One region of the Streptomyces antibioticus genome, then DNA from elsewhere that is predicted to be linked to it. Evidence: riboswitches for the same ligand, from Rfam matches in the RefSeq annotation. Region 1 holds a riboswitch; the other holds the start of a gene.
What was found. Region 1 has a riboswitch for glycine ahead of gcvP (aminomethyl-transferring glycine dehydrogenase). Riboswitches for the same ligand answer to the same signal wherever they lie in the genome.

Region 1 (6,025 bases):
CATTCGGCTAGCCTTTCCCCGCGGTGGGGTACGGGAAACCACTCCTAGGGTGATTATCACTCGGCGTGCCGAGTGTGGCGATCGTTGACGCACCCCTGGTGACTGCCTACCGTCGAGAAGGCAGTTCAAGGACGGAGGTCGGCGTGAGAAGCAGCGGCGACGGTACGGCTGGGGGTGCCCCCGGACTCGGTGTCGGGGGAAGCGGTCCGTACCCGCTTCACGGCAGCGCGGCGGCCGATCACACACCGCAGCGACCGGCGGCCGTGCCGAGCGGCGGAGGGGCGACGTCCATGGCGTCCGAGGAGATCGGCTACCGCGGTCCGACGGCCTGTGCGGCCGCCGGGATCACCTACCGGCAGCTCGACTACTGGGCCCGTACCGGCCTGGTCGAACCGAGCGTGCGACCCGCCCACGGGTCCGGCACACAGCGGCTCTACAGCTTCCGGGACGTCGTCGTCCTGAAGATCGTCAAGCGGTTCCTGGACACCGGGGTGTCCCTCCAGAACATCCGCACCGCCGTCCAGCATCTGCGGGAGCGCGGCTTCCGCGATCTGGAGCGCATGACGCTCATGAGCGACGGCGCCACGGTCTACGAATGCACCTCGCCGGACGAGGTCCACGCCCTGCTCCAGGGCGGCCAGGGCATCTTCGGCATCGCCGTGGGCGTGGTCTGGCGGGACGTCGAGAGCGCCCTGTCGCAACTGCACGGCGAGCGGGTCGACACCGGTGAGACGCTCGTCGGGCACAATCCGGCCGACGAGCTGGCGCGCCGCCGCAACCGGGCGGTCTGAGCCCCTCCTCGGCGGGTGCGTGACGTCTGACGGCGTCATTGTCAGTGGCGTGGTGCAGCATCGGAGATGTGAGAAACGCGCCCACGATCCTGCATCTCGACATGGATGCCTTCTACGCCCAGGCGGAGCAGGCGTCCAAGCCGAGTCTGCGCGGGAAAGCCGTGGTCGTGGGCGGTCTCGGGCCGCGCGGTGTGGTCGCCACCGCCTCCTACGAGGCGCGGGTGTTCGGCGTCCACTCGGCGATGCCGATGGGCCAGGCCCGCCGCCTCGCCCCCAACGCCGCCTATCTCGTGCCCCGCTTCTCCTTCTACCGCTCGATCAGCGAGCAGGTGATGGGGCTGCTGAGGGCCCTGTCGCCGCTGGTGGAGCCGCTGAGCCTGGACGAGGCGTTCGTGGATCTGGAGGCCGGGGAGGCGGCCTGGGACAGCGAGTCCGCGCGGCTGGCCGGGATCCGGCTGCGGGCCGACATCCGGCGCGTCACGGGCCTGACCGGGTCGGTGGGGCTCGCGGCCTCCAAGATGCTCGCCAAGATCGCTTCCGAGGAGGCCAAGCCCGACGGCCTGGTCCTGATCGAACCGGGGACCGAGCGGGCACTGCTGGGGCCCATGTCGGTGCGCACCCTGCCGGGGGTGGGGCCGGCCACCGGCGACCATCTGAGACGGGCCGGGATCACCACGGTCGACGAACTCGCCGAAGCCGGTGAGGACGAGCTGGTGCGGCTGGTCGGCAAGGCACACGGACACGGGCTGTACGCCATGGCGCTGGCCCGTGACGACCGGCCCGTGGTGGCCGAGCGGGAGACCAAGTCGGTGTCCGTCGAGGACACCTACGACGTGGACATCCACGACCGGACCCGGGTGGAGCTGGAGGTGCGGCGGCTGGCGGAGCGGTGCGTGAGCCGACTGCGCGGGGCCGGTCTGTCCGGGCGGACCATCGTGCTGAAGGTGCGGCGCTACGACTTCTCCACGCTCACCCGGTCCGAGACGCTGCGTGGGCCCACGGACGATCCCACGGTGGTGCGGGAGGCGGCGGCACGGCTGCTGGATTCCGTGGACACGACAGGTGGGGTGCGGCTGTTGGGGGTGGGGGTCAGTGGATTGGCGGACTTCACCCAGGAGGACCTGTTCGCGCAGGCCGTGGGGGAGGGGCGGGACGAGGAGCGGGCGGAGGGCGGCGGGGAGGAGACGGTGCCGGCCGCTGCGCCCGTGGTGGAGGAGGCCGTGCCGGCGGCGCACCGGTGGCGTCCGGGGCACGATGTGCGGCACGCCGAGTTCGGGCCCGGGTGGGTGCAGGGGAGCGGGCTGGGGCGGGTCACCGTGCGGTTCGAGACGCCGGAGTCGGAGCCGGGGCGGGTGCGGACGTTCCGGGTCGACGATCCGGAGCTGGAGTCGTCGGATCCGCTGCCGTTGGTGCGAAGACCCGGTGACGGCGCTGCGATCGCGGCGGCGGGGTCGGGAGCCGAGAATCCGGGTGTGAGCGCCGGGAACTCCTGAGAGACACCGCCCGTTACGCAGAGTGACTGGATGGATGGTGTCGGCTGGGGAGTGACGGGGAGTCGCTGTGCTGGAGGAGAGCGGGAGCGGTATGGACGGGCTGGAGCTGGAGGGTGTTCGGCCGGCGGCCGGGCAGGCGGTTCAGGCGCGGGAGGCCGAGAGGCTGGCGGTGATCGACCGCGTCACCCGTTGGGGTGCGAACCGGAGCGATGTCGTCGGGGTCCTGCTGGTCGGGTCCTGTGCGCGGGGGACGGCGCGGCCTGAGTCCGATGTGGACCTCGTCGTGCTCACGACGGACCCGTCCGGGTACGGCGAGGGCGGGGCGTGGCTGCGTGAGCTGAGCCTGGGGGAGGTGGCGCGGGTCCGGGAGTGGGGGCCTGTCACCGAGTGGCGGCATGTGACGGCGAGTGGCCTGGAGGTGGAGTTGGGCATCACGTCGACGAACTGGGCGCGTACGGATCCGGTTGACGCGGGGACACGTGCGGTGGTCGTGGACGGGGCCCGGCCCTTGTACGACCCGGCTGGGTTGCTGGGGGCGCTGATAGGGGTGTGTGGCTGAGGTGCGTCGGCGGGTGCGGGTGCGTGGGGGCCTTTCGCGCAGTTCCCCGCGCCCCTGAGTCTCGGCTGCGGCTGGCCCTTGCCCGGGGCCTTGTCTCAGGTCTCGTCTGTGCCTGCCAGGCGGCCGAAGTCGTGGTCCGGGAGAGGGGGTGGGGCGGCGACGTCCAGGCCGTAGTGGTGGTAGAGCTGGAGTTCCTGGTCGGGCGAGAGGTGGCGGCCCACGCCGAAGTCCGGGGCGTCCTTGATCAGCGAGCGTTCGAAGGGGACGTGGAGGGTGCCTTCGATCAGCTCGCTGGGCTCCAGCGGGACGAAGGCGTCCCGGGAGAACAGACCGGTGCGTATGGCGGCCCACTCGGGCACGCCGGTCGCGTCGTCGAGGTAGACCTCGTCGACGGTGCCGATCTTGGTGCCGTTGCGGTCGAACGCCTTGCGGCCGATCAGGTTGCGCGGATCGATGTCGGTCTGCACGGGCCCTCCACATGGTCGCAAACTCATCCGTAGGCACTACATCCGTAAGCACTACAAAAGAGCACATCGGGGCTCGCGGCCACTCGAAGGAGGTGGCGTTGACCTCGCTGGTAGTCTGGCAACGGCTGCTGACCCCGTGCGGGAGAGTCCTCCGGACATCACCGGAGGCGCCGAAGGAGCAAATCCTCCCCGGAATCTCTCAGGCCCAGGTACCGCACGGACGAGGTCACTCTGGAAAGCAGGGCGGGTGTCGACGGCTTCCGCTCTCACCGACGGTGAAAGCCGGGTGCCCCTTCGTGGGCGGCCGGTGAAGCTCTCAGGTTGAGATGACAGAGGGGGAGGCCGTTCGGGTACCCGCGCCGTGGTGCCCCTCGAAGGTCGTGTCGACCAGGAGGCCCCCGTAATGACCGCCTACCGCATTCCGCTCTCCGAGCTCGAGCGGGGTATCCCCTTCGAGCAGCGCCACATCGGCCCCGACCAGGAGGCGCGGGCCAAGATGCTCGCGCACGTCGGGTACGGCTCGCTCGACGAGCTGACCGCCGCCGCGGTCCCGGATGTGATCAAGAACGCCGACGCGCTGGACCTGCCGGACGCGCGCACCGAGGCCGAGGTGCTGGCCGAGCTGCGGTCGCTGGCCGACCGCAACCAGGTGCTCGACTCCATGATCGGACTCGGGTACTACGGCACCTTCACGCCCCCGGTGATCCTGCGGAACGTCATGGAGAACCCGGCCTGGTACACGGCCTACACCCCGTACCAGCCGGAGATCTCGCAGGGCCGGCTGGAGGCGCTGCTGAACTTCCAGACCATGGTCGCCGACCTCACCGGCCTGCCCACCTCGGGTGCCTCGCTGCTGGACGAGGGCACCGCCGCCGCCGAGGCGATGGCGCTGTCGCGGCGCATGGGGAAGAACAAGAAGGGCCTCTTCCTCATCGACGCGGACGTGCTGCCGCAGACCATCGCCGTGATCCAGACCCGGGCCGAGCCGACCGGCGTGGAGATCGTCGTCGCCGACCTCGGTGACGGCATCCCGGCCGACCTCGCGGCGCGGGAGATCAACGGCGTGCTGGTCCAGTACCCGGGCGCCTCCGGTGTCGTACGCGACATCACGGCCGTCATCGAGCAGGCGCACGAGCTGGGGGCGCTGGTGACGGTCGCCGCCGATCTGCTCGCGCTGACGCTGCTGAAGTCCCCGGGCGAGCTGGGGGCGGACATCGCGATCGGTACGACGCAGCGGTTCGGTGTGCCGATGGGCTTCGGCGGTCCGCACGCCGGCTACATGGCCGTGCACGAGAAGTTCGCGCGCAGCCTGCCCGGGCGGCTCGTGGGTGTCTCCGTGGACGCCGACGGCAACCGCGCCTACCGGCTCGCGCTCCAGACGCGTGAGCAGCACATCCGCCGGGAGAAGGCCACCAGCAACATCTGCACCGCGCAGGTGCTGCTGGCCGTGATGGCCGGCATGTACGCGGTCTACCACGGGCCCGAGGGCCTCCGGTCGATCGCCTGGCGCACGCACCGCTACGCCTCGATCCTCGCCGCCGGGCTGACCGCCGGCGGGGTGGAGGTCGTGCACGGGTCGTACTTCGACACGCTGACCGTGCGGGTGCCCGGCAAGGCCGCCGAGGTCGTGGCCGCGGCGCGCGCGGGCGGTGTGAACCTGCACCTCGTCGACGCCGACCAGGTGTCGATCGCCTGCGACGAGACCACCGCGCGGGCGCAGGTGGCCGCGGTGTGGGCGGCCTTCGGGGTCGAGGGGGACATCGAGGCGCTGGACGCCGTCACCGAGGAGACGCTGCCCGCCGGGCTGCTGCGGTCCGACGAGATCCTGACGCACCCGGTCTTCCACGACCACCGTTCCGAGACGGCGATGCTGCGCTATCTGCGCCGGCTCGCCGACCGCGACTACGCGCTGGACCGGGGCATGATCCCGCTGGGGTCCTGCACCATGAAGCTCAACGCCACCACCGAGATGGAGCCGGTGACCTGGCCGGAGTTCGGGCAGCTCCACCCCTTCGCGCCGGCCGAGCAGGCGCGGGGCTACCTCACGCTCATCCAGGAGCTGGAGGAGCGGCTCGCGGAGGTCACCGGGTACGACAAGGTGTCCCTCCAGCCGAACGCCGGGTCGCAGGGTGAGCTGGCCGGTCTGCTGGCGGTCCGCGGCTACCACCGGGCCAACGGGGACGAGGGGCGCACGGTCTGTCTGATCCCCTCCTCCGCGCACGGCACCAACGCCGCGAGCGCGGTGATGGCCGGGATGAAGGTCGTCGTCGTGAAGACCGCCGAGGACGGCGAGATCGACGTCGAGGACCTGCGCGCGAAGATCGAGAAGCACCGCGACGAGCTGGCGGTGCTGATGATCACGTACCCGTCGACGCACGGCGTGTTCGAGGAGCATGTCGCCGACATCTGCGCGCAGGTGCACGAGGCGGGCGGGCAGGTGTACGTCGACGGCGCCAACCTCAACGCGCTCGTCGGGCTCGCCAAGCCCGGCCACTTCGGCGGGGACGTCTCGCACCTCAACCTGCACAAGACGTTCTGCATCCCGCACGGCGGCGGTGGTCCCGGCGTCGGTCCGGTGGCCGTGCGCTCGCACCTGGCGCCGTATCTGCCGAACCACCCGATGCAGCCCGCGGCCGGGCCCGCGACGGGCGTGGGGCCGATCTCGGCCGCGCCCTGGGGCTCGGCGGGGATCCTGCCGATCTCGTGGTCGTACGT
Region 2 (6,025 bases), 4.4 Mb from region 1:
CCGCCGTGGGCCAGGTCCAGGCCGAGGATGGTGTCCCCGGGCTGGGCCAGGGCGAACAGCGCGGCCTGGTTGGCGGAGGCGCCGGAGTGCGGCTGGACGTTGGCGTACTCGGCGCCGAACAGGTCCTTGACCCGGTCGATCGCGATCTGCTCGGCCACGTCGACGTGCTCGCAGCCGCCGTAGTAGCGGCGGCCGGGGTAGCCCTCGGCGTACTTGTTGGTCAGAACCGAACCCTGGGCCTCCATGACCGCGAGCGGAGCGAAGTTCTCCGAGGCGATCATCTCCAGGGTGGACTGCTGGCGGTGCAGCTCGGCGTCGACCGCGGCCGCGATCTCCGGGTCGAGCTCGTGCAGGGGCGTGTTCAGGACGGACATACGGCTACGACTCCTCAGCCGGCGGTGTAGGCGGTGTACTCGTCGGCGGAGAGCAGCTCCTCCTGCTCGCCCGTCACGCGTACCTTGAACAGCCACCCGCCCTCGAAGGGGGCGGAGTTCACCAGCGACGGGTCGTCGACGACGTCCTGGTTGACCTCGACGATCTCGCCGTCGACCGGCGAGTACAGCTCGCTGACCGACTTGGTGGACTCCAGCTCACCGCAGGACTCGCCCGCGGTGACCGCGTCGCCGACCTCCGGGAGCTGGACGAAGACCACGTCGCCGAGCGCGTTGGCCGCGTGCTCCGTGATGCCGACCGTCGAGACGCCGTCCGCGGCGGCCGACAGCCACTCGTGCTCCTTGCTGTACCGAAGCTGCTGGGGGTTGCTCATGGCCTGAATTCTCCTGTACGCGAGGGACTGCTGGTGAATGAGGGACTGCTGCACACGCGAGTGAGCAGCGCAAAGGTGCGCAGGGGTCACCCGCGCGCGGTGCTCAGTGTTCAGGACCTCTCTTTCGGATCTTGCCGGGGGTCGCGGGCCCTGGCACGCACATCTGCGGCGTTGTCGTCGGTTGTCAACGCTCCGCGTTGCCGCCCTCCTCCGCCTTGCAGCTGCACGCACCAGACCCCGCTCGGGCCCGCCGAGACGCACCGTCACTCGGGGTCGGCCAGATCCGAAAGAGAGGTCCTACTTCTGCCGCTTGTAGAACGGCAGCGGCACGACCTCGTACGGCTCGTGGGTGCCGCGGATGTCCACGCCGACGCCCGGGGTGCCCGGGGCGGCGTGCGCGGCGTCGACGTAGGCCATCGCGATCGGCTTGCCCAGCGTCGGGGAGGGGGCGCCGGAGGTGACCTCGCCGATCACCTCGCCGCCGGAGACGACGGAGAACCCGGCGCGCGGCACCCGGCGGCCCTCGGCGACCAGGCCGACCAGCACCCGCGGCGGCTTCGCGGCGGCCCGCTCGGCGGCTTCCTGGAGCGCCTCGCGCCCCACGAAGTCGCCCTCCTTCTCGAACTTCACCACGCGCCCGAGGCCCGCGTCGAAGGGGGTCAGCGCGGTCGACAGCTCGTGCCCGTACAGCGGCATGCCCGCCTCCAGGCGCAGCGTGTCGCGGCAGGACAGCCCGCACGGGACCAGTCCGACGCCCGCGCCGGCCTCGGTCAACGCCTGCCACAGCTCGACGGCGTGCTCCGGCTTCACGAACAGTTCGAAGCCGTCCTCGCCGGTGTAGCCGGTGCGGGCGATCAGCGCGGGGACCCCGGCGACCGTGCCCGGCAGGCCGGCGTAGTACTTCAGGCCGTCGAGGTCGGCGTCGGTGAGGGACTTCAGGATGCCGGGGGACTCGGGGCCCTGGACGGCGATCAGCGCGTACGCGTCCCGGTCGTCGCGGACCTCGGCGTCGAAGCCGGCCGACCGCTCCACCAGGGCGTCCAGCACGGTCTGCGCGTTGGAGGCGTTGGCGACGACCAGGTACTCGGTCTCGGCCAGCCGGTAGACGATCAGGTCGTCCAGGATGCCGCCGTCGGCCCGGCAGATCATGGTGTAGCGGGCCCGGCCGGGCTTGACCCCGCCGATGTTGCCCACCAGGGCGAAGTCGAGCAGGGCCGCGGCCTGCGGGCCGGTGACGGCGATCTCGCCCATGTGCGAGAGGTCGAAGAGCCCGGCGCGGGTGCGTACGGCGGTGTGCTCGTCGCGCTCGGAGCCGTAGCGCAGGGGCATGTCCCAGCCGGCGAAGTCGGTCATCGTCGCGCCCAGCGAGCGATGCAGAGCATCGAGCGCGGTGTGACGGAGTTCTTCGGTACTGCTCATCGGTCGTTCGTCTCCCAAGGCATGACAGACAGGGCGAGGGCGTTCCTCCCCATCTGTCATCGGAACCTGAGAGGTTCGCCATGACCGCGCGCCTGTGGACACGGCGGGTCGTGGCTTGCACCTTGGGTGGGACCACCGGTGACGGCGGTCCGCTTTTCAGATGTGCCTCGCCCGCGCGGTAACGGTGCCTGAGAGATTCAAGGGAGGGACTTGCTCCTTCGGCGCCCCAGCGAAGACTGGGAACTCTCCCGCGCGGATTCAAACGGCCGGTATGCAGTTGGCGCGCCCATCATTGCACGCCCCGCCCCGGTCGCCACAGGCCGCATCTGTAACCGGCCTGTGGCGGTACGCGCACGAAAACGCGAGACATCACGCATTACCTTCTCTTTACGCTCGGTGGGGAGAAGACTTGCCTGACCCCAGGGGAGGACGATCACGGTGAACAGGACCCCCGCGAGGACCACGGTTCTCGCGACCACCTCGGCGCTCGCGCTGCCGGCACAGCCCGCCGCACCCGCCCGGGAGGCGCGCCGAGCCCGGACCGCACCCGTCGTCCGCGATCTGCGCGACCGCTCGGGACGCGGCCCGCACGGCCTGCTCTTCGGCCGCCACGACCTGGTGGTGGTCACCGGTCTGCCCGGCAGCGGCAAGTCGACGCTGATGCGGCGCGCGGTCACCGGCACCCGTATCGACTCCCAGGACACCCGCGACCGCTGGGACGCCCGCGTGCCCCGCTTCCTGCCCTACGCCCTCTACCGCCCCCTGGTCCGCCTCGCCCACTTCGCCGCGCTGCGCCGCGCCCTGCGCACCGGTGAGGGCGTCGTCGTCCACGACTGCGGCACCCAGGCGTGGGTGCGCGACTGGCTGGCCCGCGAGGCCCGGCGCCGCGGCGCCACCCTGCATCTGCTGCTGCTCGACGTCACCCCGGACGCGGCGCTGGCCGGGCAGCGCGAGCGCGGCCGGGGCGTCTCGCGGTACGCGTTCCTGCGCCACCGCACGGCCGCCGCCCGGCTGCTGCGCTCGGTGGAGCGCGGCCGGCTGCCCGCCGGGGTCGGCGCGGCGGTGCTGCTCGACCGGGACGCGGCGGACGCCCTGAACCGGATCGGCTTCTCCGCCTGATCACCACGGGGGCCCGGCGCTCCCCTCTCGCCCGGAGGAACCCGGAGGAAAGCGCCCCCGTACCCGTTAGCCTTTCAGCCACACCCGTGGTCACCAGCAGGCGGTAGGCAGATGGACTTCCCACCGGCGGACTTCCCGACGGCATTCCCCGCACCGGCACACCCCCATCCGCACGGCGGATGGCCGGGCAACGAACTGGAGGAGGTGCTCTCCGCCTCCCTCGGCGTGCCCGGCGCCGGCGGCCGCATCGTGGAGGTGCTCGGCCGCAGCTTCGTCTGGGTCCCGCTGCCCAGCGGCGGCGGCCCGCGCAGCGGCCCCCTCGATCTGCCCGCCATCGAGCTGGAGGGGCAGGCGTACGTGCCGGTGTTCAGCTCCGAGGAGCAGCTCCGTCAGGTCGCCGGCACCCATATGTCGTTCACGATCGCCCCGGCCGTGGAGTTCGCGCGCGGTCTGCCGCCACAGGCCGGCCTGTTCGTCAACCCGGAGGGCGTGGTCGGCGTCCCGCTGCCGCCGGCCGCCGTGGCCGAGCTGTGCCGGGCCGGCCGCACCCCGCTGGACGGCCCCGCCGCCGGCGGCCGCGTCCGTCTCTTCGAACCCGACTGGCAGGACGACCCGGTGGACTTCCTCGCCGCCGCCTCGGCCGAGTTCGACGCCACGGGCGTGGTCCGCACCGCCCGCCGCTGCCTGGCGGCGATCGAGACCGCCGACCCGGTGATGTTCATCGGCGTCGAGGTCTCCCACCTCGACCCCGACCTGCGCGAACTCCCGCTGGACGCCCTCGGCCGCGCCCTGGGGCGTGCCCCGGTGGGCTGGCCGGTCAACCTGATCCTCCTGGACGTGGCCCAGGATCCGGTGGGGGAGTGGATGAAGGACAAGGTCCGCCCCTTCTACCGGCGTTAGCGGCTCCCGGCCGCCACCGTCGGCGGCCCCGGGCCCGTGGGCGCTTAAGCTGTTCCCGTACGCGGGGCAACTCATGGATGAAGGGGCGGTACAGGTGAGCGCCAGCGGCATCGCGGCCGGACAGGTCGAGCACACGCTGCGCCAGGTCACGCCCGGGCGGTACGACGCCTACGAGGCGCTCCTGCGCGCCCTCGCCACCCCCGCCTCCGGCCAGGTCTGGATGCTCCTGTGGCACGGCCGGGCCGGATCCCCGGACGCCCAGTACGGGACCATGGAGGTGGACGGCCACGGCTACGCCCCCTGTGTCACCTCCGCGCAGGAGCTGTCGGCGAGCGGCTGGAACCGTTCGTACGAGGTGGTCGACGGGATCGACGCGGCCCGCACGCTCTTCCCCGACCACTACGGGCTCTGGCTCAACCCGCACGCCCCCGGCGGCGGTGTCGGCATCCCCTGGCTGGATCTGCGCCGGATCGCGACGGGCCTCGACCGTCAGCCCGCGGGACCGCTCAGACTCTCCGAACCGGCCATCGAGATCCCGCAGTTCTACGCCCTGCTCGCGCAGAACGCCCATCGCACCCCGGCGGTGCGCGCGCTGCGCCGCGCCTGGGTGCAGCCGGCGCTGGGCGCGCCGTACCTGGCCATCGGGCTCGATGTGTACGACTCCTCGCCGCCGGCCGTGGACGCCGTACGGGCGATGATGCAGCAGTCCGTCGGGGCGGTGCCGGACGGGCTCTCGGTGTCGACGGTCGCGATGACCGACGAGTACGACCCGGTCGTGATGTGGATGCGGGCCGGTGCGCGGCCGTTCTACGACCGTGAGGCGCACGCTCCCGCTCCCGCTCCGGCGCAGGCGCCGGCCGCGGGGTACGGCTATCCGCCCTCCGGCCGGTACTGACCTGCCGGAAACGGGCGGTGCACGCGCACAGAATACCTGGAGAATCTCCAAGGGATCTTCGCGCGTAGATAGCGGCGATTGATGGTGACTTGTCCGTTTGTGCCCCAACTTGTGGGTGTCCGGGGGGCGTTACCCGGCGTCCGGATAACGGAATCTACCCACCCGTATCACGGTTACGCATCCTTTCACCGTCAAGTCTGGCTACAGATCGCCAAAGCGTTGAAGACTCCCGGTCCAGGGGACTTCGTCCCTGTGTACGACGGACGGATCAGCCGCCACAGCGGCAAGCGCGGGCCGGCTACCGCCGGTTGAGAGGGGTCCCTGCCAGATGACGGCACCATTGCACGAGCCGACCGCGGAAGCGGCCCCGAGCGCGGCCGACGAAGCGGCGGTCGCCACCTCGGGCGCCAAGGCCGTCCAAGGTCGTTCCCTCGGCCGGATCGCCTGGGAGCGCCTCAAGCGGGACAAGCTCGCCCTGACGGGCGGCATCGTCGTGCTCGTCCTCGTCCTGGTGGCCGTGTTCGCCCCGTTCATCACGGGCCTGCTCGGGCAGGACCCGAACGAGTACCACGAGAACCTCATCGACCCGCTGTTCGGCACCCCGACCGGGTCCCTCGGCGGTCTGAGCGGCGACCACCTGCTGGGCGTCGAGCCCGTCAACGGCCGCGACATCCTCGCCCGCATCCTCTACGGGGCCCGGATCTCCCTGCTGGTCGGCTTCCTGTCCGCCGTCGTCGCCGTCATCCTCGGCACGATCCTGGGCATCCTCGCCGGCTTCTTCGGCGGCTGGGTCGACTCCCTCATCAGCCGTGTGATGGACGGTCTGCTCGCCTTCCCGCAGCTCCTGTTCATCATCGCGCTGGTCTCCGTGATGCCGAACAACCTGCTGGGCCTCACCGGTTCGAGCGTGCGCGTCTTCGTGATGA

Region 2: linked by a shared signal. The riboswitch ahead of gcvT (glycine cleavage system aminomethyltransferase GcvT) and the one ahead of gcvP (aminomethyl-transferring glycine dehydrogenase) in region 1 are both predicted to bind glycine.

Annotation. Positions count from the first base shown of each region.
Region 1 is NZ_CM007717.1:1,598,082-1,604,106, reverse strand. Features, by position in the region: gene AFM16_RS07100 (MerR family transcriptional regulator) at 144-791, shown strand; gene AFM16_RS07095 (DNA polymerase IV) at 860-2,284, shown strand; gene AFM16_RS07090 (nucleotidyltransferase domain-containing protein) at 2,376-2,843, shown strand; gene AFM16_RS07085 (PRC-barrel domain-containing protein) at 2,939-3,310, opposite strand; glycine riboswitch at 3,440-3,535, shown strand; gene gcvP (aminomethyl-transferring glycine dehydrogenase) at 3,714-6,025, shown strand, end outside.
Region 2 is NZ_CM007717.1:5,956,704-5,962,728, forward strand. Features, by position in the region: gene glyA (serine hydroxymethyltransferase) at 1-374, opposite strand, end outside; gene gcvH (glycine cleavage system protein GcvH) at 389-766, opposite strand; gene gcvT (glycine cleavage system aminomethyltransferase GcvT) at 1,064-2,185, opposite strand; glycine riboswitch at 2,229-2,351, opposite strand; glycine riboswitch at 2,352-2,446, opposite strand; gene AFM16_RS27125 (AAA family ATPase) at 2,624-3,304, shown strand; gene AFM16_RS27130 (enhanced serine sensitivity protein SseB) at 3,416-4,204, shown strand; gene AFM16_RS27135 (enhanced serine sensitivity protein SseB C-terminal domain-containing protein) at 4,299-5,099, shown strand; gene AFM16_RS27140 (ABC transporter permease) at 5,428-6,025, shown strand, end outside.